DNA from 3 places in the Nocardiopsis sp. RV163 genome. Region 2 is predicted to be linked to each of the others. Evidence: riboswitches for the same ligand, from Rfam matches in the RefSeq annotation. Region 2 holds a riboswitch; each other region holds the start of a gene.
What was found. A riboswitch is a leader RNA that binds a small molecule or an ion and turns the genes downstream of it on or off. The one in region 2 is predicted to bind thiamine pyrophosphate.

Region 1: another riboswitch for thiamine pyrophosphate. It lies ahead of thiO (glycine oxidase ThiO); the one in region 2 lies ahead of thiC (phosphomethylpyrimidine synthase ThiC).
Region 3: another riboswitch for thiamine pyrophosphate. It lies ahead of thiD (bifunctional hydroxymethylpyrimidine kinase/phosphomethylpyrimidine kinase); the one in region 2 lies ahead of thiC (phosphomethylpyrimidine synthase ThiC).

The regions. Positions count from the first base shown of each region.
Region 1 covers NZ_LEKI01000084.1:2,021-5,286, reverse strand. The annotation lists gene ABD54_RS15720 (thiazole synthase) at 1-2, opposite strand, end outside; gene thiS (sulfur carrier protein ThiS) at 5-211, opposite strand; gene thiO (glycine oxidase ThiO) at 217-1,413, opposite strand; TPP riboswitch at 1,382-1,493, opposite strand; gene ABD54_RS15705 (Rv2175c family DNA-binding protein) at 1,576-1,929, shown strand; gene thiE (thiamine phosphate synthase) at 2,045-2,713, shown strand; gene ABD54_RS15695 (hypothetical protein) at 3,038-3,266, shown strand, end outside.
Region 2 covers NZ_LEKI01000049.1:5,397-8,662, forward strand. The annotation lists gene ABD54_RS11355 (DUF3068 domain-containing protein) at 1-336, shown strand, start outside; gene ABD54_RS11360 (SOS response-associated peptidase) at 444-1,295, shown strand; TPP riboswitch at 1,480-1,591, shown strand; gene thiC (phosphomethylpyrimidine synthase ThiC) at 1,585-3,258, shown strand.
Region 3 covers NZ_LEKI01000031.1:32,484-35,749, forward strand. The annotation lists gene ABD54_RS08470 (DUF368 domain-containing protein) at 1-401, shown strand, start outside; gene ABD54_RS08475 (DedA family protein) at 421-1,116, shown strand; TPP riboswitch at 1,243-1,341, shown strand; gene thiD (bifunctional hydroxymethylpyrimidine kinase/phosphomethylpyrimidine kinase) at 1,329-2,132, shown strand; gene xerC (tyrosine recombinase XerC) at 2,172-3,266, opposite strand, start outside.

The sequences.
Region 1 (3,266 bases), on a different contig from region 2:
ATCCTCAGCCTCCCTGCACCGCGGTGAGGACGTCCACGCGGTCGCCCTGGTTGAGCGGGCTCGCGGCCCACGCGGTCCGGCGCACCACCTCGTCGTTGACGGCCACGGCGACACCGCCGGGGGCCTCGGAGCCGGTCAGGTCGCGCACGACCGCTTCCACGTTCGTGTCGTCGGCGAACTCGCGGCGGTCGCCGTTGACGATCAGTTCCACTGCTACTACCTACTTGCGCGTCGTGCCGTGAAACGGCGGGCGTACTCGGGCAGGTCTCCGTCGGTCAGGGCCCGGGCCATGGCCTCACCGGTCACCGGGGTCAGCAGGACCCCGTGCCGGAAGTGCCCGGCGGCCAGGTGCAGTCCCGGGACCCGCGTGGGCCCCAGGAGGGGTTCGTTGTCGGGGGAGCCGGGGCGCAGGCCGACGCAGGTCTCGGTGACCTCCAGCTCACTCACCCCGGGGACGAGTTCGCGCGCGTCCCGCAGTACCTGCCAGAGCCCCCCGACGGTGAGCGAGGTGTCGTGGCCCAGCTCCTCCTGGGTGGCGCCGATGACTACCTCGCCGTCGGCGCGCGGCACCAGGTAGGTCGGGAACCCCCGGACCAGGCCGCGGACGGTCCGGCCCACGAGCGGCGGTTCCCCGTCGGGCACCCGGGCGCGCAGCAACTGCCCCTTGACCGGGCGCAGCGGCGGGACCACGGGTTCGGGGACCGCGACGCCCTCACCCCAGCAGCCCGCGGCCAGTACCACCTGGTGCGCGGGCAGGGTCTGGCCCGCCGCGGCCTCCCCCGCCAGGCGCACGCCCAGCCGGGCGCCCCCGGGGCCGGGGGAGAGTACCTCCCCGACCAGCCCGCGGACCTCGGTGACGCCCGCGCGCCCGCCCGCCGCGGCCAGTGCCCGCAGCAGCCGCCGAGGGTCCACGGAGTGGTCGTCGGGGGCCAGGACGCCGCCGCGCACGGACGGGGCGAGCATGGGCTCCAGGCGGCGGCACTCGCGGCCGGTCAGGCGCTCGGCGGCGACGCCCAGCCTCCGCTGGAGCGCGTGCAGTTCGGTGAGGACGGCCAGGTCGTCGCGGTCGAAGGCGACCAGCAGCGTGCCGGTGGCGCGGTGGCCCACGTCCAGGCCGCTGGCCTCCTCCAGCTCGGAGACGAAGTCCGCGTACATGCGGGCCGAGCGGATGCCCAGTTCCATGAGGGGTTCCTCGCCGAACGCCGCCTCGGTGGCGGGGGTCAGCATGCCCGCGGCCACGGTGGAGGCGGCGCGGGCGGGGTCGGACTCGACCAGGGTGACGCTCAGTCCGCGTTGGGCGGCGCGCCAGGCGGTGACCCGCCCGACGAGGCCGCCGCCGACCACGACGACGCGGTCGCGGTGGGAATCGTCGGAGGTGCGCACGGCTGCGGCTTCCACTCCCTTCGCCGGCATGATCCGGATCAGGTTCGTGCGGTCGGAGGCTCACAGCCCCCCTCTCAGCCGGGTCCCACCCGGCTCCCGCGGGATGTAGGGGTCTGTCCCCATTCTAGGGCCCGTGGCCGACGCGCGCCGTGCCGGGGGGAAGGAGGTGCGCGGATGTGGCAGATTGGTGGTGTGACACAACGCGACATCGACACGCTGATCGGCGACTGGCTGACCCTCAAGGAGGCCGCCGCTCCGCTGGGCGTGAGCCCGAACAGGATCAAGACGCTGATCCGCGAGAACCGCATGATGGGTGTGGTCCGCGACGGCGAACTCTCCATTCCCGCGGCCTTCATCGACGGCGACGACCTGGTCAAGGGGCTGCCGGGGACGCTGCTGCTGCTCACCGACGCGGGCTTCTCCTCCGAGGAGGCCCTGCGCTGGCTGTTCACCCCCGACGACTCCCTGCCGGGCACGCCGATCCAGGCCATGCGCGAGAACCGGGGAACCGAGGTGCGCCGCCGGGCCCAGAGCCTGGCCTTCTGATCCGCGGCCTACGGTCCGCGGACCCGCTCGGGACCCGTCGGGGCCCAAGGGGAGGGGGCGCGCCGTCGAGCCCTCCCCCTTGGGTCCGAACGCGCCAGGGCCTAGGGTGGACCGTGTGAGGACCAGTCACGGAACCAGCCTGCGCAAGCGCCTGGACGCATCGCTTCTGTACCTGTGCACCGACGCCCGCACCGGCCGGGGCGACCTGGCCGAGTTCGCCGACGCGGCCCTTGCCGGGGGAGTGGACATCATCCAGCTCCGGGACAAGGGCCTGGAGGCGCGCGAGGAGATCGCGGCACTGGAGGTGATGAAGGAGGCGTGCGAGCGGTACGGCGCCCTGCTCGCGGTCAACGACCGCGCCGACATCGCCCGCGCCGTGCGCGCCGACGTCCTCCACCTCGGCCAGCGGGACCTGCCCGTGCCCATGGCCCGCGACATCATCGGCGCAGACCCCTTGATCGGCCGCTCCAACAACGACGCCGCCGCCGCGGCCGCCTCCGCCGAGGAGCCCGGCAGCGACTACTTCTGCGTCGGACCGACCTGGGCGACGCCCACCAAACCGGGCCGCCCGGCCGCCGGGCTGGAGCTGGTGGAGGCGGCCGCGGCGCTGGGCACCGACCGCCCCTGGTTCGCCATCGGCGGGATCGACGCCGACAACATCGACCGCGTGCTGGACGCCGGGGCCCGCCGGGTCGTGGTCGTGCGCGCGATCACGGAGGCCGAGGACCCCCGGGCCGCGGCCGCCGCTCTGCGCCGGCGCCTGGCGGCCCGCGCCGGGGGCTGACCGGAGCCCGGGAGGCCAGCGCCGCCCGGTCACCCGGCGGAGGAGCCGTCCCGTCAGCAGCGCCGCCGACGCGCCGAGGCCCGCGCACGGCAGCATCGCGCCCGGGGTCACGTAGTCCACGTACGAGCCGCCGGTCACCCCCTCCACGGCCGAGCCGAAGACGGCGACGAACAGCAGCATCACGGCTACGGGGGCGACGGCGGCGGCGACCATGCCGCCGGCGTTGCGCAGCGCGTGGGTGAGGCTGCGCCGGGTCAGCACGCGTTCGGCGCGCAGGGGGGCGGTCACCGCTCTCCCCCGGACGAGGGGATCCAGGTCCTGACCATGCTGTGGACCTACGTCCGCGCGGAGGCCGGTCTCACCGGGGACCTGGAGCTGGCCCTCGCCCACCGCATCGAGACCCTGGTTCCGGCCGACGCCCACCCGCGCGTACACGCGCTCCTGGCCGACGGCCTGTTCGGGGGCGCCGCCGCGTGCGGAGCCGGGAGCGCGGAGGACGCCGACTTCGACCTGGCCGTCGACCTCGTCCTGGACGGCGTCGCCTCCCGGGCCG
Region 2 (3,266 bases):
TTCTGGGTGGAACCGGTCAGCGGGATCGTGGTCAACGCCCACGAGACCCGCGCGGAGACCCTGCGCCCGCAGAACGACAGCGGTGAGGCGCCCCTGCTGTACGCGCGGCTGGTCCTGGCCGAGCAGCAGGTCGCGGCCCGGGCCGAGCAGGCCCGCGTGCGCTCGGTGCTGCTGCGAGCCCTCTCCTCGTGGGCCCCGTGGACGCTGGCACCGCTCGGCGGCCTGGCCGTGCTGGCCGGTCTGGTCCGGGCGCGGCGGGACCGGGACGCGGACGGGGGCGCGGAGCGGGACCCCGGCCGCGCGGAGGGGGAGCCCGCCGCACCGGCGCCTGGCTGAGGCCCGGCGGAACCGGTGGGCCGTGTCGGGTGCTCCGGTGCGGGGGACACCGGCGGATACGGGTGTTCGGGGAGGGAAGGAGCTGTTTCGGCCGTAGGATCACACCCATGTGCGGTCGTTATGCCCAGTCCAGGAACGTGCACCAGTTGCAACTCGCCTTCGGCCTGCCCGAGCAGGCCCTTCCCGAGGAGACCGATCCGCGGGCGTGGCCGCCGCTGGAGGAGTTGGACCCGGACTACAACATCTCGCCGGGCAGGCCGGTGTACGCCGTCCTCGGCCCGCCCCCGCAGGCCGAGGACCGGGGGGAGCCGGGGCCCCGCTCCCTGCACACCATGCGCTGGGGCCTGGTGCCCTCCTGGGCCAAGGACCGCAACATCGGCTACCGGATGATCAACGCCCGCAGCGAGACCATCGCCGACAAGCCCGCCTTCCGCACGGCCTTCCGGCGCCGCCGCTGCCTGCTGCCCGCCGACGCCTACTACGAGTGGCAGCTGATCGGCAGGGACGGGACCGTGCAGGCCAGCACCTCGCCGGTCACCGACCCCCACCACAAGAAGCGCAAGGCCAAGGCGGACAAGAAGCCCTACTCCATCCACTACCCCGACGACCGGCCCCTGGCCCTGGCGGGGATCTTCGAGCGCTGGCGCGACCCGGAGGCGGCCGAGGACGACCCCGCCGCGTGGGTGTGGAGCTGCGCCGTCGTCACCACCGAGGCCGCCCCCGAGCTCGCCCACATCCACGAGCGCATGCCCGTCGTCGTGCCCCCCGGGGACTGGGCGGCCTGGCTGGATCCGGCGACCGGGGCCGACGAGCTGGCCCACCTGCTCCAGGACACCCCGGCCGACCGCTTCGACGTGGACGAGGTCTCCACCGACGTCAACAGCATCAAGAACAACCGCCCCGACCTGCTCGAACCGCTCTCCGACACCGGGGGAGACGAGCCGCAGACGCTCTTCTGACCCGGGGGAGGACGGCACGAACCCGTGCCGTCCGCGCCGCCGGGGGTGGCGTGCGGGAGACACTTTTGTATCCCGGGGAGGGTGGACAGTCCCGCTCCGCGGCCGGATACAGTGTCGGGGGCCACACGGGCCGGGGCCGCCCCGGTCCCGCGTGCACGGGGCGCCCCAGGCGCCCCCACATCTTCATACGCAACGCGGGAGCTCGCGCCATGGCGGGCTGAGAGGGCGACTCAACGGTGTCGCCGACCGCAGAACCTGTTCGGGTAATTCCGACGTAGGGAGGCATGCCATGACGGCTCTCGACGGCCGCGACGTCAGTTCCACCGCCGACCACCGGGTGACCACAGGTCCCATCATGGGATCACGCAAGGTCTACCGGGAGGTCGCCACCCCCGAGGGGCACACCCTCCGCGTCCCGCAGCGCCGGGTGGAACTCGGCAACGGCAGCCACTTCGACCTGTACGACACCTCAGGCCCGTACACCGACGACACCGCGCACATCGACGTCCACCGGGGCCTGGCCCCCGCCCGCGCGGAGTGGGCCCACGCGCCCGCCCCCTCCGGCGGCGCGACCACCCAGCTCGCCCACGCCAAGGCCGGGACCATCACCGCCGAGATGAGGTTCGTGGCCGCCCGCGAGGGGGTGGACCCCGAGTTCGTCCGCCGTGAGGTGGCCGTGGGCCGGGCGGTCATCCCCGCCAACCGGTGCCACCCCGAGTCCGAGCCGATGATCATCGGCAAGAACTTCCTGGTCAAGATCAACGCCAACATCGGCAACTCCGCCGTCACCTCCTCCGTCCCCGAGGAGGTGGAGAAGATGGTGTGGGCCACCCGATGGGGGGCCGACACCGTGATGGACCTGTCCACCGGCAAGCGCATCCACGAGACCCGCGAGCGCATCCTGCGCAACTCGCCCGTCCCGATCGGGACCGTGCCCATCTACCAGGCCCTGGAGAAGGTCAACGGCGACCCGGCCGCGCTGAGCTGGGAGGTCTACCGCGACACCGTCATCGAGCAGTGCGAGCAGGGCGTGGACTACATGACCGTCCACGCGGGCGTGCTGCTGCGCTACGTGCCGCTCACCGCCCGCCGGGTCACCGGCATCGTCTCGCGCGGCGGCTCGATCATGGCGGCCTGGTGTCTGGCTCACCACCGGGAGAGCTTCCTGTACACCCACTACGAGGAGCTGTGCGAGATCCTCCGGGAGTACGACGTCACCTTCTCCCTCGGCGACGGGCTGCGGCCGGGGTCGATCGCCGACGCCAACGACGAGGCCCAGTTCGCCGAGCTGCGCACCCTGGGTGAACTCACCCACATCGCCCGCGCGCACGACGTGCAGGTGATGATCGAGGGGCCCGGGCACGTGCCGATGCACAAGATCGCGGAGAACGTGCGCCTGGAGGAGGAGCTGTGCGGCGAGGCGCCGTTCTACACGCTCGGCCCCCTGGCCACCGACGTCGCGCCCGGCTACGACCACATCACCTCCGCGATCGGCGCCGCCCAGATCGGCTGGCTCGGTACGGCGATGCTGTGCTACGTGACCCCCAAGGAGCACCTGGGGCTGCCCGACCGGGACGACGTCAAGACCGGCGTGATCACCTACAAGCTCGCCGCGCACGCCGCCGACCTGGCCAAGGGCCACCCCAAGGCGCAGGAGTGGGACGACGAGCTGTCCAAGGCGCGGTTCGAGTTCCGCTGGCAGGACCAGTTCCACCTGGCGCTGGACCCCGAGACCGCGCAGTCCTTCCACGACCAGACACTGCCCGCCGAACCGGCCAAGACCGCGCACTTCTGCTCCATGTGCGGGCCGAAGTTCTGCTCCATGAAGATCACGCAGGACGTGCGCAGGTACGCCGAGGAGAACGGGCTGGAGACGGTGGCCGCCATCGAGAAGGGCATGGCCGACAAGTCAGCGGAGTTCGCCGAGCAGGGTAAGCGGGTCTACCTGCCCCTGGCGGAGTAGGAGGCCGC
Region 3 (3,266 bases), on a different contig from region 2:
TGGTGCTGCCGGGGCTGTCCGGATCCTTCATCCTGCTCACGCTGGGCCTGTACGAGCCCACGATCAGCGCGGTCGGGGACATGGACATCGCCTACCTCTCGGTGTTCGCGCTCGGCATGCTCACGGGGCTGTCGCTGTTCGTGAAGCTGCTGCAGCACCTGCTGGAGAACTTCCACCACATGACCCTGGTGGTCCTCACCGGCCTCATGGCCGGTTCGCTGCGTGCCCTGTGGCCCTGGCAGGACGAGGAGCGCACGTTCCTGACCCCCACCGACGTCCCGGTGACGGTCGCCCTGATGGCGGTCGGCTTCGCGATCGTGGCGGCGGCCATCGTCTGGGAGCGCCGCAAGCGTCTCCGGATGGAGGAAGCCGAACTCCACCGGGCTCCCACCCACGTCTGAGAACGGGAACGACAACCGCATGGGAACGAATCTGCTGATGACCGCGGCCTCGACGCCGGACGTCGGCGTCGCCCACGAGTACGAGGGATTCATCGGGTGGGTCCTGAACCTGATGACGACCCTGGGCGAACCCGGTGTCGGCGTGGCGCTGTTCATCGAGACCTTCTTCCCGCCGATGCCCAGTGAGGCGGTCCTGCCCGGCGCCGGGTTCCTGGCCTACGCCGGACACATGAACGTGTGGCTGGCCATCCTGTGGGCGACGATCGGCTGCCTGGTCGGCGCGTGGGGCTTCTACGCGATCGGCGCGCTCCTGGGCCGCGAGCGCACGGCCTGGCTGGTCCAGAAGACCCCGCTGCTGGAGATCGGGGACTTCTACAAGGCCGAGCGCTTCTTCGCCCGCTTCGGCGGCGTCGCGGTGCTGCTGGGCCGGTGCGTGCCCCTGGTCCGCAGCTTCATCTCGGTGCCCGCCGGGATCGAGCGGATGCCCCTGTTCAAGTTCTCGCTGTACACGGTCATCGGCTCCGCGGTGTGGAACACCATCTGGATCGGCCTCGGCTACGTCTTCGGCCCGGCCATCGAGCCCGTTCTGGCCCAGTGGAGCGGCGTGATCAGCAACGTCGTCGTCGTGGTCATCGGCCTGCTGGTGCTGTGGTTCATCCTGGCCCGCGTCTACAAGCGGACCAGGGACCGCCGGGCCGAGGGCACCTCCGCCTGAGCGCCCGCTCCCCGTGAACCCCTCCAGGGGTCCGCCCGCATCCCCGGGCGGACCCCTTCGGCGTTCTGTGGGTATCCTGCCCGGAACGCACCACGAACACATAACGACCGGGGCCGCCGACGCGGCTCCGGAGGCGCGGGGTGCCGGGACGCGTTCCCGGCTGAGAGCACACCCGTCGAACCTGCCCTAGTTAGCACTAGCGAAGGAACGCCATGAGCGCGTACAACATCGTGTCCATCGCCGGCAGCGACCCGAGCGGGGGCGCGGGCGTCCAGGCCGACCTCAAGGCCTTCTCCGCGCACGGGACCTTCGGTATGACGGTGATCACCGCGCTGACCGCCCAGTCCACGCTCGGCGTCACCGGGGTCCACCCGATCCCCGCGCGCTTCGTCGCCCACCAGATGGACACCCTCTTCACCGACGCCGTCGTGCACGCGGTCAAGGTGGGCATGCTGGGCACCTCGGAGGTCACCGAGGCCGTGGCCGAGGCCATCGACCGCCACACTCTGCCGAACGTGGTGGTGGACCCGGTGATGGTCGCCAAGAGCGGGGACCGGCTGCTGGAGGCCTCGGCCGTCGACGCGCTGCGCACCAAGCTCCTGCCCCGCGCGGACCTGGTCACCCCGAACCTGCCCGAGGCCGCGGACCTGCTGGAGGAGCCCGAGGCGACCGACCTGGCGTCGATGCGCGCCCAGGCCTGGCGACTGCTGGATCTGGGCCCGCGGCGGGTCCTGCTCAAGGGCGGCCACCTGCCCGGCGGGCAGAGCGTCGACGTCCTGGTCGCCGTGGACGCCGACCCGGTCGAGTTCCGCGCCCCGAGGGTGGCCACCCGCAACACGCACGGCACCGGGTGCACGCTGTCCTCCTCGATCGCGGCCCTGCTCCCGCAGCGGCCGGACGTGGCCGCCGCGGTGGGCGACGCCAAGGACTACCTGACCGAGGCCATCCGGCGCGCCGAAGAGATCGACGCGGGCGGCGGGCAGGGCCCGGTGCACCACTTCCACGCCTGGTGGTAGGGGCGGCGTCACCGGACCCGTTGACCTGCGGTGCCGTGATCAGCCGGAGTCGTCGGCGCACACAGGGCGCACACTGTGGAGATTCCCGAGCCCGCTGGCGACCGCTTCGCGGGTCCGGTCCTCACTGTCTGGCCACAGCCCGGCGTAGACATCCAGCGTGATGGCGGCCGAGCTGTGGCCCATGCGCGTCTGCACGGTCTTGACCGACTCTCCGTAGCGGATCAGCAGGGAGGCGTAGAAGCGCCGTACCGAGTGCAACCCGGAGCGCTTCGGCATTCCCGCTTTGGCCATCGCCGGGGTGAGGACCCTGTTCCACTCCCAGCGGCGGACGGGGCCACCATTCGGCAGTGTGAAGAGCAGGTGTGCTGTCCGCCGACTCGGCTTGTGCGGATCGGTCCTGTCCTCGACATCCACCGACCCGGCCGGGAAGGCGTCCAAGTGGACGAGCATCATGTCCGCGGTTTCCCGTGTCAGCGGAATGTCCCGGTAACTGGCCGAACTCTTCGGCTGCGCCAGGTAGGCGACGTTGTCCACCGGGGTGACCAGCTGCTGTTCCACGCGCAGCACCAGGCGCTCAGTGTCCAGGTGGTGAAGCTCCAGCCCGAAGAGCTCGCCTTGCCGTAGGCCGCTACCAGCGGCCAGGAGCACGACGGCCTTGAACTGTTCGGGGACGCTGTCCACGACCTCACGCAGGGTCTCCACCGGCATGACGGGCTCGGTCACCTTTCGTTTCTCGGGGAGTCGGATCCCCCGGCAGGGCGTCTTCGCGAGGAGGTCATCACGCACGGCGGCCTCGAAGACCTGGCGGAGAGTGGCGTAGACGCTCTCCACACTGGCCGGTGCCAGGGACTTGCCGAGACGCGTCACCCAGCGCTGCACGTGGGAGGGAAGGACTCTGGACAGGGCACGGTTGCCGAACTCGGGATAGACGTGGTTCTCCAGTTCTCCGATGATCCGGGAGGCTGTCAGCGGCCGGTGCAGGGCGTCCCTCCGCCACTGTTCGGCGAACTCACGGAAGGTGACACGGCCAGCCGCAGGGTCCACATAGGCACCGCGCAGGAGTTCGCCTTCCACCCTCTTCAGATGGCGTTCGGCCTCGGGCTTGGTCTTGAACTTCGGGGACTTCTGCTGTCC